3 regions of the Embleya sp. NPDC056575 genome follow, and region 2 is predicted to be linked to each of the others. Evidence: riboswitches for the same ligand, from Rfam matches in the RefSeq annotation. Region 2 holds a riboswitch; each other region holds the start of a gene.
What was found. Region 2 has a riboswitch for thiamine pyrophosphate ahead of thiO (glycine oxidase ThiO). Riboswitches for the same ligand answer to the same signal wherever they lie in the genome.

Region 1 (6,612 bases), on a different contig from region 2:
AGGAGTTGGTCACATGAAGGTCTTCCGCCTCGACGACCTGGACGCGGAACGCGCCTTCGAACAGGGCGCGTATCTGAGCTTTCTGCGCGAGCGGAACTTCTCGATGGGCCTGTACGCCCTGGAGCCGGGCGAGAGCGACACCCAGAAGCCGCACGGGCAGGACGAGGCGTACGTGGTGATCAGCGGCCGGGCCACGCTGACCGTGGGCGACGAGTCGACCGCCGTCGCCCGCGGCAGTGTGGTGTACGTGCCGGCGAAGGTGCCGCACCACTTCCACCGGATCACCGAACCGCTGCGCGTGCTGGTGTTCTTCTCGCCGCCGGAGGCGTGAGCGGGCGACCGGCCGTCCCCCTCCCGCAGGCGGCGCCTCCGCCCACCGACCGAGCGGTGTACGACAATCGCATCTCGGGATCCGACGACGGGAAGTACATCCGATGGCACTGCGCGACGAACTCTGGGCGTCGATCGAGGACGTCTACGCGGCGATCCTCGACCACCCCTTCATCCACGGACTCACCGACGGCACGCTGCCGCGCGAGGCGTTCCGGCACTACGTCGTGCAGGACTCGCACTACCTGCGCGACTACGCCAGGGCGCTCGCGGTGTGCGCGGCCAAGGCGCCGGACGAGGCGACGACCGTACAGTTCGCGCGGGACGCGGCCGGGGCGATCGCGGCCGAGCGGTCGCTGCACGAGGGCTTCATGATCGACTTCGGCAGCTCGGTGGCCGACGCGACGGCGACCGAGCCGGTGTTGCCCAGCACCCGCGCCTACGTCAGCTACCTGATGGCCACCGTGCACAACGGCTCGTTCGCCGAGGGCGTGGCCGCGGTGCTGCCCTGCTACTGGATCTACGCCCGGGTGGGTGACGCGCTGCTCGCCAAGGGTTCGCCCGACGAGTTGTACGGGCGGTGGATAGCCACCTACGGCGCCGAGGAGTTCCAGGAGACGGTGCGCGCGGTCCTGGATCTGGTGGACCGGATCGGCGAGGACCTGTCGGCGGGCGAACGGGCCCGGATGCTGGAACACTTCGCGACCACCGCGCGCTACGAGTGGATGTTCTGGGACGCCGCGTGGCGAGGCGAGCGCTGGCCGGTCTGAGCACGGGGTACGGCGGAGCGCGGCCCGGCGCACGTCGGGCCGCCGTCGCGCGGAGCGGAACCGGCCTTCCCGGGTAGGGCGTGTCCTCCCGGGGAATGTGCTCCCCTGGTGTGCACGTCTCGCGTGGGTTCGCGTGACTTGGGGGTTGGACGATGGAGACATGGCCGCGGTGGGCGCGCATCGGCGTTCCGGTGGTGGCGCTGGTGCTGCTGTGCTGGTTGCTGATCTGGCTGTTCTCGGCCTTCCTGATGGTCCTCGTCAAGGGTGTCGTGGGGTTGTTCGTGGTGATCGGCATGGTCGTGCTCGCGCGTACGGCGGTGGCCGGTCGGGGACCGCGCGATCCGCTGGAGTGAACCCGGCGCTGGTCGTGCGGTCGGCGGTGTGCCAGGGTGGGGGCGCACCACACGGAGATACACGGGAGCTCGGGGCACCGGGCTGAGAGGGCGCTGAGGCCGCGCCGACCGCAGAACCTGACCGGGTAATGCCGGCGTAGGGAGCCTTTCCATGACCTCGCACGACACTTCGCTGCCCGCCGCCGGCATCGCCGCCGCGCAGACGGTCACCAGCGGTCCGATTTCCCCCGCCCACCACCGCGGCTACGTCGCCGGATCGCGCGAGGACCTGCGCGTCCCGGTGCGTACGGTGCACCTGACCAACGGCGAGACGGTTCGCCTGTACGACACGTCCGGCCCGTACACCGATCCCGCCTTCGAGGTGGACGTGCGGCGCGGTCTGCCCGCGTTGCGCGAGGGGTGGATCGACGAGCGCGGCGACACCGAGCGCTACGACGGCCGGATCGCCGACCTCACCCCGGCCGGGCTCGCGGTGCCGGGCGCGGGGGTGCGTCCCCGGCGGGCCGCCGGATCCGAGGCGGTGACCCAGCTCGGCTACGCCCGGCGCGGGCTGATCACCCCGGAGATGGAGTTCGTGGCCGTCCGCGAGGGCCTGACCCCCGAGGTGGTGCGGGACGAGATCGCCGCCGGGCGGGCGGTGTTGCCCGCGAACATCAATCACCCCGAGATCGAGCCGATGGCGATCGGGAAGAACTTCCTGGTCAAGGTGAACGCGAACATCGGCAACTCGGCGGTGACCTCCTCGATCGAGGAGGAGACCGACAAGCTGGTGTGGGCGATCCGCTGGGGCGCGGACACCGTGATGGACCTGTCCACCGGCAAGGACATCCACACCACGCGCGAGTGGATCGTGCGCAATTCGCCGGTCCCGATCGGCACGGTGCCGCTGTACCAGGCGCTGGAGAAGGTGAACGGCAAGCCCGAGGAACTGACCTGGGAGCTGTACCGGGACACCGTGATCGAGCAGTGCGAGCAGGGCGTCGACTACATGACGGTGCACGCCGGTGTGCTGCTGCGCTATGTGCCGCTGACCGCGCGGCGCAAGACCGGGATCGTCTCGCGCGGCGGCTCGATCATGGCCGCGTGGTGTCTGGCGCACCACCGGGAGAACTTCCTGTACACGCACTTCGCCGAGCTGACCGAGATCCTGCGCGCGTACGACGTGACCTACTCGCTCGGCGACGGCCTGCGTCCGGGCTCGATCGCCGACGCCAACGACGCGGCGCAGTTCGCCGAGTTGGAGACGCTGGGCGAACTGGGCCGGATCTCCCGGTCGATGGACGTCCAGGTGATGATCGAGGGCCCCGGCCACGTGCCGATGCACAAGATCAAGGAGAACGTCGACCTCCAGCAGCGCATCTGCGACGAGGCGCCGTTCTACACCCTGGGCCCGCTGACCACCGACGTGGCGCCCGGCTACGACCACATCACCTCGGCGATCGGCGCGGCGATGATCGGGATGTGGGGCACCGCGATGCTCTGCTACGTGACGCCGAAGGAGCACCTGGGCCTGCCGGACCGCGACGACGTCAAGGCGGGCGTGATCGCGTACCGGATCGCCGCGCACGCGGCCGACCTGGCCAAGGGCCACCCGGGCGCGCAGGCGTGGGACGACGCGCTCTCCGACGCCCGGTTCGAGTTCCGCTGGCAGGACCAGTTCGACCTGGCGATGGACCCGGACACGGCGCGGGCCTATCACGACGCGACACTGCCGGCCGAGCCGGCGAAGACCGCCCACTTCTGCTCGATGTGCGGGCCGAAGTTCTGCTCGATGCGGATCTCCCACGACATCCGCGCCGAACACGGCGACGGCGCGGCGGTCGTGGCGGTCGACGCCGAGGCCGAGGCGGGCATGCGCGCCAAGTCGGCGGAGTTCGCCGCCTCGGGCAACCGGGTGTATCTGCCGCTGGCCGACTGAGTCGCGGCGAGGGACCGCGGATCCCGGTATCCGCGGTCCCTCGCCGGACACACGCTAGGAGATCGCCCGGAGTCGGCCGGTGCCCGACCGGCGCAGTTGCTCGAGGCTCGTCGCCGTCGCCTCGTCCGCCGGCAGGAAGACGACCAGCTGCTGGTCGTCGCAGGCGAGTTCGAGCGTCTCCCGGTTGAGTTCGAGTCGGTGGCCCGAGGGGTGGTCGAGGCGGAGTACGCCGCGTGCGGGCACCACGTGTCGGTTCAGGCGGCTGGTGAACTCGGGTCCGGCGAGGGGCCCGAGTTCGTTGGTGATCCACTGGGAGCCCTCGGCCGAGGGGGCGAGCCAGAGGTCGAAGGCCTGCTCGTCCGCGACGACGTCCCAGTCGACGAAGAAGGTCCGGGCGGCGGGGTCGGTGAACACGTAGCGGGTCAGGTTCGGGGCGTCGGCGTCGAGCAATCCGCTCGCGCCCATGACCGACGCGTATCCGGCGGTGTAGGCGAGCACGTAGCCCAGGCGGTTGCTCACCGCGGCGATGCCCGGTTCGAGGAGGCGAAGGGTCTCGCGAATGGTCGGGCGCACCTCCCGGGCCGGCGGCGTGGGCGTGGGCCGGGGATGGGCGGAGCATTCGCCGCCGCTGATCTTCGCGAGGTAGCGCAGGTGCACCCGTTCCGCGGGGTCGAGGCTGAGCGCGTCGGCGAGCGCGTTCACGATCGACACCGAGGGATTGCGGTCCCGGCCCTGTTCGATACGGGTCAGGTATTCGACGCTGATGCCGGCTCGCGCGGCGAGATCCAGGCGCCGCAGTCCCGGCGACCTGCGTCGGCCGCGGTCGGGCAGGCCCAGTGATTCCGGTTGCACGCTGTCGCGTTTGGTGCGGATGAAATCCCCCAACGGCGTACTCATGCCGCGAGCATAGGCCGCCGATCGCCGCCGGTGGAGGGCTCAGCGTGGCTCCCCTGGGGCCGGCCTGAGCGCGGTCTGGTTGCCCCCGCGGCGCGGCCGGATCGTGGTGGGCATGGAGAACAAGCCCAAGTTGCTGATCATCGTCGGAAGTGTTCGCGAGGGCCGATTCGGCCCGGTCGTGACCTCGTGGTTCACCGAACAGGTGAGTGCCCACGGCGGATTCGAGGTGGATGTCGTCGATCTGGCCGAGATCGACATCCCGTTGGCGCTGCCCGCGGCATCGCCCAAGGCCCCCGCCGACGAGTACCCCCGTCCGGCCGGGATGGCACCGCTGACGTCGGCCCTGGCGAGTGCCGACGCGATCGTGCTGGTCACGCCGGAGTACAACCACAGCTATCCCGCGTCGTTGAAGGCCGCCATCGACTGGCACTTCACCCAGTGGACGGCCAAGCCCGTGGCCTTCGTCAGCTACGGCGGCGCGGCGGGCGGCCGGCACGCGGTGCTGCACCTGGAGAACGTGCTGACGGAGCTGCACGCGGTGACCATCCGCGACGGCCTGGCCTTCCCGAACTACTTCCTCACGTGGCGGGACGACCGCCCGACCGATCCCGAGGCCGCAGGCTACGCCAAGGTCCTGCTCGACCAGTTGTCCTGGTGGGCGCACGCGCTCCGGTCGGCGCGGGAGACGACTCCGTATCCGGCATGAGGCGGGACGACGGCGGCCCGGGATCCGGGCCGCCGTCAGGCCGGTCCGGGCGGCTCCGCCTCGCCGGCGACGACGACGCCGTGTTCGTACGCGAACACCACCGCCTGAGCCCGGTCGCGCAGACCCAGTTTGGCGAACATGCCACCCACGTGGCTCTTCACGGTCGCCTCCGTGACCACGAGGTGGGCGGCGATCTCGCTGTTGGACAACCCGCGGGCGACCAGGAGCAGGGCCTCTCGTTCGCGCGGGGTCAGCGCCGCGAGGAGCCCCGGCGGGGACCGCAGCGGGTCGGTCCGGCCGGCGAAGTTCTCGATGAGGCGCCGGGTGATCGACGGCGAGAGCAGCCCCTCCCCGGCGTGGACCACGTGGATCGCCTCCACCAGGCGGGCGCGCGAGGCGTCCTTGAGCAGGAATCCCGCGGCGCCCGCGCGCAACGCGCCGAAGACATACTCGTCCAGGTCGAACGTGGTCAGGATCAGTACGCGCGGGGGCGGCGAGATCCCGGCGGCGTGCAGGCGGGCGGTGGCCTCGACGCCGTCCATGCGCGGCATCCGGATGTCCATCAGGATCACGTCCGGACGCAGCACGGTGGCCAGTTCGACGGCCTCGTCGCCGTCCTCGGCCTCGCCGACCACGTCGAAGTCGTCCCGGGTCTGCAGGAACAGGCGCAGGCCGGTGCGGATCAACTCCTGGTCGTCGACGATCAGCACGCGGATGCTTCCGGCGCTCACGCGCGATCCCCCAGGGGCAGTCGGGCCGCGACCCGGAAGCCGCCCTCCGCGCCGGGCCGGGCCTCCAGTTCGCCGCCGAGCACGCCGATCCGCTCGCGCATGCCGACCAGGCCGTGGCCGCCCGGGGCGGGTTCGGCCGCCGGCGCGCCGTCGTTGACGATCGTGACCCGCAGATGGGTGGCGCCGAAGTCGAGGGTGACCGCGACGCGGGTGGGACGGGCGTGCTTGAGCACGTTGGTCAGTGCCTCCTCGACGATGCGGTACACCGACAACTCGACGCCGCCGGCGAGCGGCCGGGAGGTGCCGGTGACCTCCAGGTGTGCGGGCAACCCGGCCTCGCCGAACGAGGCGACAAGCGTAGGCAGTCGGGCCAGTGAGGGTTGCGGGTGCATCCGCACACCCTGGTCCGGCTCGCGCAGCAGCAGCAACATCCGGCGCAACTCGACCAGGCTCTGCTCGGCGTTGCGCTCGACCCGCTCCAGCGTGTCGTCGGCCACGTCGGGCGCCACGCGCAGCACGTCGCGCGCGCCGCGTACGCCCACCAGCGTCACGGTGACCGAGTGGGCGATGATGTCGTGCAGTTCGCGGGCGATCGCGGCGCGTTCGCGCTGGGCCGCGATCACCGAGAGTTGCTCGCGCTCGCGCTCCAGGTGGGCCGCGCGTTCCTCCAGCGCGGCGGTGTAGCGGCGCCGGGTCTGCGCGTAGGTGCCCAGGGCCCACGCGATGACGGTGACCGGGAACGAGACGATGTCGGCCGCCATCAGGAACACGGCCGTCGGCACGAGGGCGGCCACCGACGCCCGCCGCTCGCGCAGTTCGGCGATGGTGAACAGGGCCACCAGCGCCGGCGCCCCGCCGGGACTGGCGCCGGTCGCCACGAGCAGCGCCTCGACGGCGCACACGGCCG
Region 2 (6,612 bases):
CGACACCGACGCGGTGCCGACGGACGTGCCGGCCGCGGTGGACGCCGCCGGCGTCCGGGTCGCCCCGCCGGAACGCGACCCGTCGCCGTCGCCGCGCGTGAGCGCGAAGACCAACGCGAGTGCCGCGACGAGCGCGAGCACCGTGACGACGATCAGATTGCGCCGCTGGGCACCGGACATGTCCCGCATCGTGCCGGCCCACCCACCGCACCGAGCCGAGCCCGCGGCCGTACGCGCCGAACGACACCCGAACCGCGTACACCGCCGTTCGGGCACGGCCGGTCGGCCCGAGGTCAGCCCGAGGTCAGCCGTTCGACGAACCGGGCCGTCGCCTCGGCCGGGTCCGCGGCCTCGGTGATCGCCCGGACCACCACCACCCGGGTCGCCCCGGCGGCCAGCACCTGGTCGAGGTTGGTCGGGTCGATGCCGCCGATCGCGAACCACGGCCGGGTCGGGCGCAGCGCGGCGGTGTACCGCACCAGGTCCAGGCCCGGCGCGGGGCGGCCCGGCTTGGTCGGGGTCGGCCACACCGGTCCGGTGCAGAAGTAGTCCACCCCCGGCTCCACGAGCGCCGCGTCCACCTCGGCCTCGGCGTGCGTGGAGCGCCCGATCAGCACGTCGCCGCCGATGATCGCCCGGGCCGCGGGGACCGGCAGGTCGTCCTGTCCCAGGTGCAGCACGTCGGGGCCGATCGTGTGCGCGACGTCGGCCCGGTCGTTGACCGCGAGCAGCTTCCCGTGTCGGCGGCAGGCGTCCCGGAACACCTCCAGGTATTCCAGCTCCGGTCGGGCCTCCAGGCCCTTCTGCCGCAACTGCACGATGTCCACGCCCGCACCGAGCACCGCGTCCAGGAACGCGGGCAGGTCGCCCTGCCGCTCCCGCGCGTCGGTGCACAGGTACAGGCGTGCGTCGGCCAACCGTTCCTGACGGCTCGTCATCGGCCCGGCCTCAGATCGCCAGCGCCTGGGCGCGTCGCCGCACCTCGGTCATCCGGTTCTCCTGCAGCGCCTGTACCGGCGTGCCCGGCAGCGTGTCGTCGGCGGTGAACAGCCACTCCAGCGCCTCCTCGTCGGAGAAGTTCGAGTCGGCCAGCAGGGTCAGCGTGCCGACGAGGCCCTTGACGATGTTGCCGTCCTGGAAGAAGTCGGCGGGCACCTGCAGCGCCCGGTGCTCGCCGCGGCGCACCGCGAGGAACTTGCGCTCCTTGAGCTGCTGCCGGACCTTGAGGATGTCCACACCGAGGATCTCGGCGATCTCGGGGAGGGTCACCCAGGCGGGGACGAGGGCTTCGATTTTCGGGTCGATCTCGCTCATCCGGCCAAGTCTAGGTTCCGCGGCCGGCCCCGCCTGCCGGCGCCGTCACCGGACCGTCGACTTGAGCGGGTTCTCCGGGTCGGCGAAGCGTTCCCGGTCCACCGGGGTGGCCAGCTGCACGAGCTTGCGGCCCTGGGCGAGGTCACGTGGGCGGGCCACCGCGAGCAGTGCCACGAGCCGGTCGCCGGCGAACCAGCCCGCGGACCACTTGCCGTCCTCGCCGGCGTCGCGGAACACCAGTTCGTCGCCTTCGCCGTGCCGGCCGACGTACTGCACCATGCGGCCGAACTGGTCGGACCAGAAGTACGGGACCGGGTCGTAGGCCTGCTCGCCGCCGAGCAGGTTGGCCACGAGCACGCGCGGCGCCTGGAGCGCGTTGTCCCAGTGCTCGACGTGCATCCGGGTGCCGTAGCGGGCGGACGGGAACTCGACGCAGTCGCCGACCGCGTGGACCCCGGGCATCGAGGTGGCCAGGTACTCGTCCACCTCGACGAAGCCCCGCGCGGTGCGGGCGACGGCGGATCCCGCCAGCCAGTCGGTGGCCGGGCGCACGCCGATGCCGACCACGATCGCGTCGGCGCGCAGCCGGCGACCGTCGGTCAGGTGTACCGCGCCCGGCTCCAGGCGATCCACCCGCGCGCCGAGCAGCAGTTCCACGCCGGCCTCGGCGTACCAGGGCACGAAGCGCTCGCCGATCTCGTCGGGGAAGGGCCCGGCGAGCGGGGCGTGCAGCGCCTCGACCACGGTGGTCGGGCAGCCCGCGGCGGCCGCGGCGGTGGCCACCTCGGCGCCGATCCAACCCGCGCCGACGATCACCACGTGCGCGCCGGGCACGAGCGCGGTGCGCAGCGCGCGGGCGTCGTCGATGGTGCGCAGCACATGCACGCCGGGCACCTCGGCGGCGCCGGGCAGGTGCAGCACGCGCGATCCGGTGGCGATCACCAGGCGCTCGTAGGCGATCGGCCCCGCGTCGGTGTCCACCGCGCCCTCGCGCAGCCCCGTGGCGGTGCGGCCGAACAGCACCTCGGTGTCGAGCGCGGCCCAGTCCGCCTCGAAGGAGGTGTCGTCGGTCTTGCCGGCCAGGACCTCCTTCGACAGCGGCGGGCGGTCGTACGGCGCGTGCGCCTCGGCGCCGAGCAGGGTGACGCGCCCGGCGTACCCCTGTTCCCGCAGCGCCACCACGGTTTGCAGGCCGGCCATGCCGGCACCCACGACGAGCACGTTGTCCATGCGGGGCAGCCTATGACGCGTGCCCGGGTCGCCGACGGGCAGGGTCTTGACTCAGTCAAGGAGATCGGCGGGCACCGCTCGGGCACCCCGGATGGCGCCCGGGACGTGTCGTAGTGTGGAGAGGTCACGGGAGCCCGGTGAGACCGGGCTGAGAGGGGGGCTGCGAGCCCCCGACCGTCCGAACCTGATCCGGGTCATACCGGCGAAGGGAGTTCTGCTCATCATGTCCAACACCGGCACGGCCGGCCCCCCGGGCGTCGACGTCGTGGTCGTCGGCGCGGGCGTCGTCGGACTGTCGATCGCCTGGCGCGCCCGCGCCCGGCACGGCCTCGCGGTCACCGTGGTCGACCCCGCCCCCGGCACCGGCGCCTCGCACGCCGCGGCGGGCATGCTCACGCCCGTCTCCGAACTCCAGTACGGGGAGGAGAGCCTGCTCCGGCTGAGCATCGAATCCGCCCGGCGCTACCCGGAGTTCGCCGCCGAACTGGCCGACGCCGCGGGGCTGCCCTCGGGTTACCGCGCGTGCGGCACGATCGCGGTCGCGCTGGACGCGGACGACCGGGCGGTGCTCAAGGACCTGCACGCCTACCAGGAACGCCTCGGCCTACGCTCGGACTGGCTGACCAGCCGCGAGTGCCGCCGCCTCGAACCCATGTTGTCCCCGGCGATCACCGGCGGCCTGCACGTCGAGGACGACCACCAGATCGACAACCGCGTCCTGGTCGCGGCGCTGCTCGCGGCCTGCGCGCGGGCGGGCGTGACGATCGTGCGCGAGGGCGTCGAGCGGGTCCTGGTCGCCGACGAGCGCGCGTACGGTGTGCGGTTGCGCGACGGGCGGGCGCTGACCGCCGATCAGGTACTGCTCGCCGCCGGGTGCCGCTCGGCGCGGATCCCGGGCCTGCCGCCCGAGGCGGTGCCCCCGGTACGTCCGGTCAAGGGCGAGATCCTGCGGCTGGCCGTGCCGCCGGCGCTGCGCCCGCTGCTGTCCCGCAACATCCGGGGCGTGGTCAAGGGCGGCAGCATGTACCTGGTCCCGCGCGTGGACGGCGAACTGGTGATCGGCGCCACCGAACACGACCTCGGGTTCGACACCGAGGTCACCGCGGGCGGGGTCTACGAACTGCTCCGCGACGCGCACGAACTCGTCCCCGGCGTGACCGAGCTGCCGCTGGTCGAGACGCTCGCGGGGCTGCGCCCGGGCAGCCCGGACAACGCGCCGATCCTGGGCCGCTCCGCGCTGGCCGGTCTGGTGGTGGCCACCGGCCACTACCGACACGGCATCCTGCTCACCCCGATCACCGCCGACACCGTGGCCGACGTGCTCGCCCACGGCACCACCCCCGACCTCATCGCGCCCTTCGGGCCCGACCGTTTCACGACGAGCGCCGCCCGGAAGGTGATGGCATGACCGACATCGACGACATCGGGAGCATCGAGGTCTCCGTCAACGGCGACCGGCGCGATGTGGCGACCGGCACCACCGTGGCCGACCTGGTGGCCACGCTGACCACCGCCGCAAAGGGTGTGGCGGTCGCGGTCGACGAGGCCGTGGTGCCGCGCGGCGCGTGGGCCGAGACCGTGCTCGACGCGGGCAGCCGCGTCGAGGTGCTGACCGCCGTACAGGGAGGGTGACCACGATGGCCGACGACACGCTGGTGATCGGCGGGGAGTCCTTCACGTCGCGGTTGATCACCGGAACGGGTGGTGCGCCGAGCCTGGAGGTGCTGGAGCAGGCGCTGATCGCGTCCGGCACCGAGATCACCACGGTGGCGATGCGCCGGGTGGACCCGGGGACGGCGGGCTCGGTGCTCGACGTGCTGCGCCGCCTGGGCATCCGGGTGTTGCCGAACACCGCCGGGTGCTTCACCTCGGGCGAGGCGGTGCTCACCGCGCGGCTGGCCCGGGAGGCGCTGGAGACCGACTGGGTCAAGCTCGAAGTCGTGGCCGACGAGCGCACGTTGCTGCCGGACGGGGTCGAGCTGGTGGACGCCGCCGAGCGGCTGGTCGACGACGGCTTCCGGGTGCTCGCGTACACCAACGACGACCCGGTGCTCGCGCGCCGGCTCGAACAGGTGGGCTGTGTGGCGGTGATGCCGCTGGGTTCGCCGATCGGCTCGGGTCTGGGCATCCGCAATCCGCACAACATCCGACTGATCACCGAGCAGGCCGGCGTTCCGGTGGTGCTCGACGCGGGTCTGGGCACCGCCTCCGACGCGGCGCTCGCGATGGAGTTGGGCTGCGACGCGGTGATGCTGGCGACCGCGGTCACCCGGGCGCAGTCGCCGCTGCTGATGGCCGAGGCGATGCGGCACGCGGTGGAGGCGGGCCGATTCGCGTACCGCGCCGGGCGCATCCCGATGCGGCACCACGCGCACGCGTCGTCACCCATGGCCGGCATGCTGGACGCAAGCCCCGAACATCCCGCCTTCTGAGCCGCACCGGCCCCGTGCGCCGCGTCGGCCCGGCGACGGGGGAACCATGGGGAAGACCGTCGGCGTCCACGAGGCAGTGGACCCTACACTCCTGAACATGGACACGACCTTGAATGATCCGCTCGTCGGGCGGCTGCTCGACGGTCGATACCGGGTCGATGCCCGAGTTGCCGCAGGTGGCATGGCCACGGTGTACCGGGCGCTCGACACTCGGCTCGATCGCGTCGTCGCCCTCAAGGTGATGCACGCCGGGCTCGCCCAGGACCCCGAGTCCACCCGCCGCTTCATCCTGGAGGCGAAGGCCGCCGCCCGGCTGTCGCATCCCAACGTGGTCAACGTCTTCGACCAGGGCACCGACGGCACCGTCGCCTACCTCGCGATGGAATACGTCGAGGGCCGCACGCTGCGCGAACTGCTCCAGGACCTGGGCAACATGACCCCGCGCGAGGCGTTCGGGGTGCTGGAGCCGATGCTCGCCGCGCTCTCCGCCGCACACCGGGCGGGCTTCGTGCACCGCGACGTCAAGCCGGAGAACGTACTGATCTCCGACGACGGCGGGATCAAGCTCGGCGACTTCGGGCTGGCCCGCGCGACCACCACGACCGCGACCGCGGCGACCGGCAAGGTCCTGGTCGGCACGGTCGCCTACCTCGCGCCCGAGCAGGTCGAACGCGGCGAGTCCACCCCGCGCTCCGACGTGTACGCGGCGGGCGTGGTGCTCTACGAGATGCTGACCGGCCGTCAGCCGCACCACGGCGCGACCGCGGTCGAGGTCATCTACAAGCACGTGCACACCGACGTGCCGCCGCCCTCGCACGCGGTGCCGGGCCTGTCCACCACGCTGGACACGCTGGTGCGCACGGCCACCGTGCGCGACCCGGAGCAGCGGCCCGGCGACGCGGAGGAATTGCTCGGTCTGGTCCGCCGGACCCGGCACGCGATGCCCGACGCGGAGTTGGACTTCGGCGCGGCACTGCGCCTGCCGCCGCCGCCCGAGCCGATCAACGACAACGCCACCAGCGTGTTCCGGGCGGGCGAGGTGATGCTGCCGCCGCATCTGGCGCCGCTCGGGTTGAGCGTCGACTCGATGGACGACGAGCAGGCGCGCTACGGCGGGGGCTACGAGGAGCCCTACTCCGAGGAGCAGCAGGTCTACGCGCCGGCCGCCGCCCCGGGGGTGCCGGCCCAGGCCGCCGGCGGCGGGTATCCCCACCAGCCGGCGCTGCCCGGCCGACGGCGCCGGCGCGGGCCGTCGCGGGGCGTGCTCGTGCTGGCGGTCGTGCTGCTCGTGGCGGCCGCGATCGGCGGCGGTGCGTGGTGGTACGGCTCGGGCCGCTACGCCGACGTGCCCGGGGTGTTGAACATGACCCAGGCCGACGCGGAGAAGCGCATCAAGAACGCCGGCCTCAAGGTGCAGTACGTGGGCGACGGGGAGTTCAACGAGATCGTCGCCAAGGGCTCGGTGATCTCCACCGACCCGGCCCCCGGCAAGAACGTGACGAGCGGATCGACCATCAAGGTCAAGTTGTCCAAGGGCCCGGAGCGGCACGTGGTGCCGGCGCTGGCGAACCTGAAGCTGGAGGACGCGAAGAAGGCACTCGCCGACGCCGCGCTCAAGCCGGGCACCGAGACCAAG
Region 3 (6,612 bases), on a different contig from region 2:
AGGGAGATCAGCGAGCAGGAGACGAGAAAGGCCACGCCTGCTCGACGGTATGCGGCTCCGCCTGCCGTCGGGGAATCGATGCTGCGGCCGGCTCGCATCTGGAACACGATGACGATGACGGTGTTGGTGAGCATGACGCCCGAAAGGAGCCAGCGCGGGGCTGTGGTGGCTGTGACCAGCCAGAGCGGGACGGCCACTGTGAGCACCTTGAACTGGACGGCCATGATGCCGTCGAGAACGGTGAGCAGGAGGTAGGGCCGGTCCCGCAGGGCAACCCAGCGGGGACCGCCCGCGGTGGGGACGGGTGTGACCGACGGCAGGCGGATCAGGATCGCCGCGGAAGCCGCGAAGGCGACCGCGTTGCCGATGACCAGGAGTCGATAGGCGGGGAGGGTGCCCACCTGGACGGCCCAGCCCGCCAACAGGGCGCCGAGGGAGATCCCCACATTCGTCACGGCGCGGAGATAGGCGCGGAACTCCTGCGGCCGGTCCCCTCCGTAGTGCCTGATGAGTGGACTGCGTGCGGCCAGTCCGGCGGCTTTGGCGCCCATGGTCGTGCCTACCGCAAGGGCGAACAGCCAGAAGCTGTCCGCCAGCAAGAAGCCCGCGGTGGCCAGCGCCTGGACGACGAGGGTGACCGCATAGACACTGCGTGCCCCATGCCGGTCCGCGAGATGACCGACGGCGATGCCCGCGACCAGCGAGAGCACGCCGGCGATGCCGAGACCGAGGCCCACCTGGGTTGCCGGCAGCCGGACGGCCTCGGTGAAGTACAGGACTCCAGCGGTCAGATAGAGCCCGCTGCCGAGCGTGTAGACGAAGTTCGAGGCGGCGAGGACGCGCTGTGGTCCGGGTTCCGGCATCAGGGGCATGAGGGCGGCTCCGCATCCCGAGTCGACAGTAAGAGCCGGCCCAGCTTTCTGCCTGCAACACGCAATTGCAAGAGATATGCAATAGAGAGGCCGCGGATGGTGTCCACCTCGGGAGCGGGGCGCGCTCCAGCTGCCCCGCGCGGGGCGATCGGTTGGTGGCACCACCAGGGCTGGAACGTCGGCGACCCGGCCCGATCGGGCATCGGTCGGCACTCGGGCCGGGCTGTTCCGGTGCCCCCGAGGCGAAGCGCGCCGGGGGCACCGGAACCGTCGGGATGTGGCCTCAGTCGCGGGTCGGGATGCTCAGCGTCGAGGGGTCGTTTCGGGGGGAGGTGAAGGTGAGTTGGCTGCCGAGGGGGTTGTGTTCGAGGTAGAGGGGGTCGACCGTGTCGATTACCGCGGCCAGGCTGTGGCCGGCCGGGACGTCGTAGGACGTGGCGGTCAGGTCGAGGTCGATCGGGAAGGGGGTGCCCGGGGTTTTGGCGTGGAAGGTGTAGGGGGCGTGGGTGACGAGTTTGCCGATGCCCAGCGGGCCTACGTCGTATAGGTAGGCGAAGATCGTTCCGCTTTCGTGGGATGCGCTGATCGTGGTGTGCAGCTTGGTGGTGCCGCGGACCCTGGTTGTCGTGGGGTAACGGTCCGATTGCCAGACGGCCGCGAAGGCCCTGGGCAGGAGCGGTATCGACGCGGTCGGTGGGGTCCGCAGGAACTGGTCGAGGATGCTGGACAGGAAGATCGTGCCGCCGTCGGCCCCGGAATCGATGCCGGTCAGGATGCGGCGGCTGTCGGTGAGCGCGAGGGTGCGGGTCGCGTTCGCGGCGGCGGGCCAGTTCGGGTAGCCCTCGTAGCCGCCGCCGGTGCGGGACTTCAGCTGCACCGCCGGCTCCCGGTCGATGCCGTTGTCGATGCCCCTGAGGTGGTGGTCGAGCCAGCGGGTCGAGTCGGCCCAGACGTCGTTGGGCAGGCCGAACAGGCCGCCCGCCTCGGCGGTGGCGTGGTCGCCGGGACGGAATTCGAGGCGCTTGGGACCGGTCAACCCGCCGAAGAAGTCGGCGTATTGGTCGGGCGGGAAGAGCGAGTCGCCCCACGCGTTGCCGAGCATGATCGCGGGGGCGTTGGCGTTGATCCGGTCGAGGTGGGTCGCCGGGGAGCGCTTGGCGCCCCACGCCAGCATCTCCGGCTCCTTGGCGAGGTTGCCCGAGAGGAAGTTCTTCAGGATTTCGGTGAGTTCGGCGCTGGGTCGGCCGGTGAGGAAGCCGGCTCCGCCCAACAGGGCCGCGGCCTGCGCGTGTTCGGTACGGCCCGCGTAGATCGACTTGATCAGGTCGGCCCAGCCGCTCATCGCGACGACGGCCTTGATCCTGGGGTCGAACGCGGCGGCGAGGAGGCTGATACCGGCGCCGTAGGAGACGCCGGCCATGCCTATTCGGGTCGGGTCGGCGGGCGTGTTGGCCAGCGCCCAGTCGATCACCTTGGACGCGTCGGCGATGTCCGGCGGCCCGGCGGTCTCGATCTCGCCGCCGGATTGCCAGAAGCCGCGCGAGTTGTAGCCGATCACGACGTAGCCGCGATCGGCGAGTTGTCGTGCGGGGACGACGTATTCGATCTGGGGCATCGCCCAGCTGGTCGGCAGTACGACGACCGGGTAGCGGGTTCCGGGCGCGCCGCCGGTGGGGGTGATGACGTTGGCGGCCAGTTTGGTGCCGCCGTCGCCGGGGATGTCGACGAAGCGCGGGGACGAGCCGGCGGCGGACCGGACGACCGTCGCCGTGGTGGGGGTGGGGGCGGCGCCGGCCGCGGCGGCCGGGCCGAGGGCGGTCCCGGCGAGGACCGCGGCCGAGACGACGGCGGCCGCACGAGCGCGTGGGCGCAGGCGGAATCGACCCATCAGGGTCTCCTGACGTCATGGTCGGGGCGTGACCCGACCCGCGAGAATGCATGGTGAGGCGACGCCAGGGGACGGCGTCGGAGGGTGACTCACGAGTAAGTTACGCGCCGGTAAACCAAGACGGAAGTGCCACGCGGCGATCGACCGAGGCACCGCCACCCACCCGAGTACGGTGGTCCCGGCACGTGGGGCAAGCGGGGGTGAACGTGGAGCGCGCGCAACACACCGAACGCGCGGCGCGGGTCGAGCACATCGACACCGAAGCCGACACCGACACCGAAACACGCCGCGCCTGGGACCGAGGCGAACGCGGCCTGCTCCGCTGCGTGGAGGCTTTGGCGGATGACGCGGCCCGCCGCACCCTGCCCGGACTCCCGGAGGCGACCGGCGGGCCGGACCCGTCCGGCGGACCGCACGCGACCGACCGGCGAACCAGACCGGGCGGGGCGGACCCGAACCCCGGCCCCCGCGTTGACGCCCTCCACGAGGCCCTCACCCTGCTCACCGAAGCTCTCGCCGCGCTCCCCGCCACCGATACGCGCTGGCCGGAATTCGCCTACGCCGCCGGTGTTGCCCATGGCGCTGTGGCGGACCACGACGGCGACGCCGACACCCGCGACCAGGCTCGGGTCTGCTTCCGGCGGGCCCGCGGTGCCGCGTCGGCGGATGCCCACCTCTTTCGGGCCGCCACCCACGTGGGTGACGCCCGAGTCGGCGCCGGCCCCGCCAACGGCCGGTGGCGCGCCCTCCTCGACCCGCCGCCCGCCGCCGAGATCGCCGTCGCGCTGCGCCGCCTCGGCGCCGACGCGCTGGTCCAACTCGTCCCCGGGGCCGCCGTGGTCAGCGGCGTCGACGGCTCGACCCGGCTGCTCGACCTGCCCGGACTCGACTACGGCCTGGACCTGCCCGACGGCGACCGGGAGCACCTGTCCGACTTCCTCGACGCCCTCTGCGCCTGGGCCTGGGACGCGGTGATGGCCCCCGTACTCGCCGCCGTCCCCGGCACGTTCGGCCGCACGCCGTCCCTGGTCCTGCTGCCGGCGGGCCTGTTCGATTCGGTGCCCTGGCACGCCGCCTGGTCGACCGTCGACGGCCGCCGCCGGCACGCGCTCCAGGTCGCGCGGATCTCGTACATCGCCTCGCCCCGCCTGCTGTGCGACATCGCCGCGCGCCCGACGGCCGACCCGCACCGGAGCCGGCACCGCCCGATCGAAATCGGCCACACCGCCGGCGCCCCGATCGTGTTCGCCCCCGACCGCGCCGCCGGATCCGCCGCCGAGCACCTGGCCGCCGGCGCCCACACCGTGGTGTCCACCCTCTGGCCCGTCGCCCCGACCACCGCCGCGCTGGTCCTGTACATGGCCCACCACTACCTCAACCGCCGCGACCTCCCGCCCGCCCAGGCGCTCCGCACCGCCCAGCTCTGGATGCGCGACCCCAAACGCGGGATCCCCACCGCGATGCCCGCCGAACTCGCCGCGCAGGCCCGGGAGATCGTCCCGAACGACCTCACCGGCTGGGCCGCCTTCACCCATTCGGGCCGCTGAGCCGCCGCCGCCGACCCCCACCCCGCCTTCCCAAGCCGCCCGCCGGGGGCGTACTGTTCGCCACGCCATCGCGGGAGCTCGGACCAACCGGGCTGAGAGGGCGGCATGGGGTGTCGGTGGCGAGCCGGCGCACACCCCGGGGCCACCGACCGCTTGAACCTGTCCGGGTAATGCCGGCGTAGGGAGAGCAGGTAGAGCCATGTCGGCTCCAGCAGTGGACGACGCACGCCCCGCCGCGGCACACCCGGCGACCGAGGCCCCGCTGGTCCTGGACACCGCGCCGCCGCGCACCCTCGGCTTCCGCGACCAGGCCGCGTTCTGGGCCAACCTCGGGGTGAGCCTCCTCGGCTTCTCCGGCGCCCTGTTCGTCCTTGCCCCGGCGGGCTATCCGCAACTGTCCATGGTCGCCGCGATCGTCGCGGCGATCGGCGGCACGCTGCTCGGCACGCTCATGGTCGCGGTCGCCGGCATCCCCGGCGCCCGCAGCGGCGCGCCCGCGATGACGGTGTTGCGCGGGTTGTTCGGCACGAAGATCTCGTACGTGCCGACCGTGTTCAACATCGTCCAGTGCATCGGCTGGGGCACCTTCGAGCTACTGGTCATCGCGCTCGGCATCGAGGCGATGACCGACGGCGACGGCCCGCACTGGCTCTACATCGTCGCCGCCGGCACGGTCACCACCGCGATGACCCTGCGCCCGCTCGGCATGCTGCGCATCCTGCGCCGCTACGTGACGATCGCGGTGGGCATCGCGATGCTCTACTTCTCGGTCCAGCTGTGGCGCGAGGGGCTGCCGCCGATGACCGAGGGCTCGTGGTCCGGATTCTTCCCGGCGATGGACGCCGCGCTCGCGGTCGCGGTCTCGTGGGTACCGCTGGCCTCCGACTACACCCGCCACTCGCGCGGCACGAAGCCGGCGTTCTGGGCCGCGCTGAGCGGCTTCTCCGTCACCAGCATCTGGTGCTATCTGCTGGGCCTGGTCGCCCTCGCCCAGGTGGGCGGCGACGCGGACAAGATCTTCGACTCGTTCCTGGGCGTCACCGCCGGTTGGGTGTTCTTCGCGGTCCTGGTCGTCCGCGAGGTCGACCAGAGCTTCGCCAACGTCTACAGCACCGCGATGTCGATCCAGAACCTCGCGCCGCGCGTCGACCGCCGGATCCTCTGCCTGGGCGTGGGGGCGCTGGTCACGGCGTTCGCGCTGATGGTGAACGACTTCGACACCTACGCGAGCTTCCTGTCCCTGATCGGCTCGATCTTCATCCCGCTGCTCGGTGTACTGGCGGTGGACCTGTTCGCGGGCCGCGGCCGCGCCGGCTGGGACCTGGGCGACCACTCGCCGGCGCGCTGGGTGATGCTCGCCCCGTGGCTGCTCGGCTTCTGCATGTACCAGCTGATCAACCCCGGCACGGTCGAGTGGTGGGTGGACTTCTGGACCCCGATCCAGGACACCCTCCACATCCACGCCCAACGCTGGACCTCGGCCTCCCTGTTCTCCTTCGCCCTCGCCGGCGCAACCGCGTACATCGCGGTCGCGTGGGACCGTCGGCGTGCGCTCGCCACGCGCTGAGCCGAACCGGCGGGGTCAGCGGGCGATGGCAACGGCGAACGGTCGAAAGCCCTGCCGGCGCATGACGTGCGGCACCACGAGGATCATCGCCTCGGTGGCGCGGGCCGTGCCGATGCCACCAAGATCCTCGATCCATCCGGGCCGCCATCCCAGGTCGCCGAGCAGCCCCGCCACGGTCTTCTTCGCCTGCTCGTCGTCGCCCGACAAATAGGCGGTCGGCGAAGTGGCCAGGGTTTCGGGCGCGGTCATGACCATGAACAGCATGGTGTTGAGCGTCTTGACCACCCGCGTGTCGGGCAACGCGGCCTGAAGTCGCTCGGCGAGGCTGCCGTCGGGGTAAACCAGCTCGCCGGGCAGTCCGTCGTCGGCATCGTGCGTCGCGTTGGAGACGTCGACCAGGATCTTTCCGGCGAGTTCGGCACGTAGGTCGGACAGCCGCTCCAGGGCCGTGTCTCCGGGCGTCGCGTTGATCACGACGTCGGCGGTGCGGGCGGCGGTGCGCTGGTCGGCGAAGGAGACGCGGGGGTCGGCGGCGCCGTCGCCCGAGGCCGCGGTGTCCTTCGGTGGGCTCCGGTGGCCCAGGGTGACGCGGTGCCCGGCCGCGGCGAACTTGTTGGCCAGGTTCGCACCGACGCGGCCGGTGCCCAGGATGCCGATGGCGGTCATGAGGTGATGCTCCTTGCGGTGTTGGCGGTGGCGGTGACAAACAGCGGTGGCGCCCGGCGCACGGTCAGGCGA

Region 1: another riboswitch for thiamine pyrophosphate. It lies ahead of thiC (phosphomethylpyrimidine synthase ThiC); the one in region 2 lies ahead of thiO (glycine oxidase ThiO).
Region 3: another riboswitch for thiamine pyrophosphate. It lies ahead of ACFRCG_RS20185 (purine-cytosine permease family protein); the one in region 2 lies ahead of thiO (glycine oxidase ThiO).

Annotation. Positions count from the first base shown of each region.
Region 1 is NZ_JBHTVA010000011.1:110,551-117,162, reverse strand. Features, by position in the region: gene ACFRCG_RS11270 (cupin domain-containing protein) at 14-331, shown strand; gene tenA (thiaminase II) at 435-1,100, shown strand; gene ACFRCG_RS11260 (hypothetical protein) at 1,253-1,453, shown strand; TPP riboswitch at 1,505-1,613, shown strand; gene thiC (phosphomethylpyrimidine synthase ThiC) at 1,605-3,371, shown strand; gene ACFRCG_RS11250 (helix-turn-helix domain-containing protein) at 3,426-4,268, opposite strand; gene ACFRCG_RS11245 (NADPH-dependent FMN reductase) at 4,381-4,974, shown strand; gene ACFRCG_RS11240 (response regulator) at 5,010-5,705, opposite strand; gene ACFRCG_RS11235 (sensor histidine kinase) at 5,702-6,612, opposite strand, start outside.
Region 2 is NZ_JBHTVA010000077.1:40,274-46,885, forward strand. Features, by position in the region: gene ACFRCG_RS40190 (ribonuclease domain-containing protein) at 1-189, opposite strand, end outside; gene thiE (thiamine phosphate synthase) at 294-938, opposite strand; gene ACFRCG_RS40200 (Rv2175c family DNA-binding protein) at 949-1,314, opposite strand; gene ACFRCG_RS40205 (NAD(P)/FAD-dependent oxidoreductase) at 1,360-2,544, opposite strand; TPP riboswitch at 2,661-2,772, shown strand; gene thiO (glycine oxidase ThiO) at 2,768-3,952, shown strand; gene thiS (sulfur carrier protein ThiS) at 3,949-4,176, shown strand; gene ACFRCG_RS40220 (thiazole synthase) at 4,182-4,976, shown strand; gene pknB (Stk1 family PASTA domain-containing Ser/Thr kinase) at 5,074-6,612, shown strand, end outside.
Region 3 is NZ_JBHTVA010000024.1:23,328-29,939, reverse strand. Features, by position in the region: gene ACFRCG_RS20200 (MFS transporter) at 1-872, opposite strand, end outside; gene ACFRCG_RS20195 (alpha/beta fold hydrolase) at 1,156-2,760, opposite strand; gene ACFRCG_RS20190 (CHAT domain-containing protein) at 2,967-4,307, shown strand; TPP riboswitch at 4,368-4,511, shown strand; gene ACFRCG_RS20185 (purine-cytosine permease family protein) at 4,507-5,874, shown strand; gene ACFRCG_RS20180 (NADPH-dependent F420 reductase) at 5,890-6,540, opposite strand; gene ACFRCG_RS20175 (inositol monophosphatase family protein) at 6,605-6,612, opposite strand, start outside.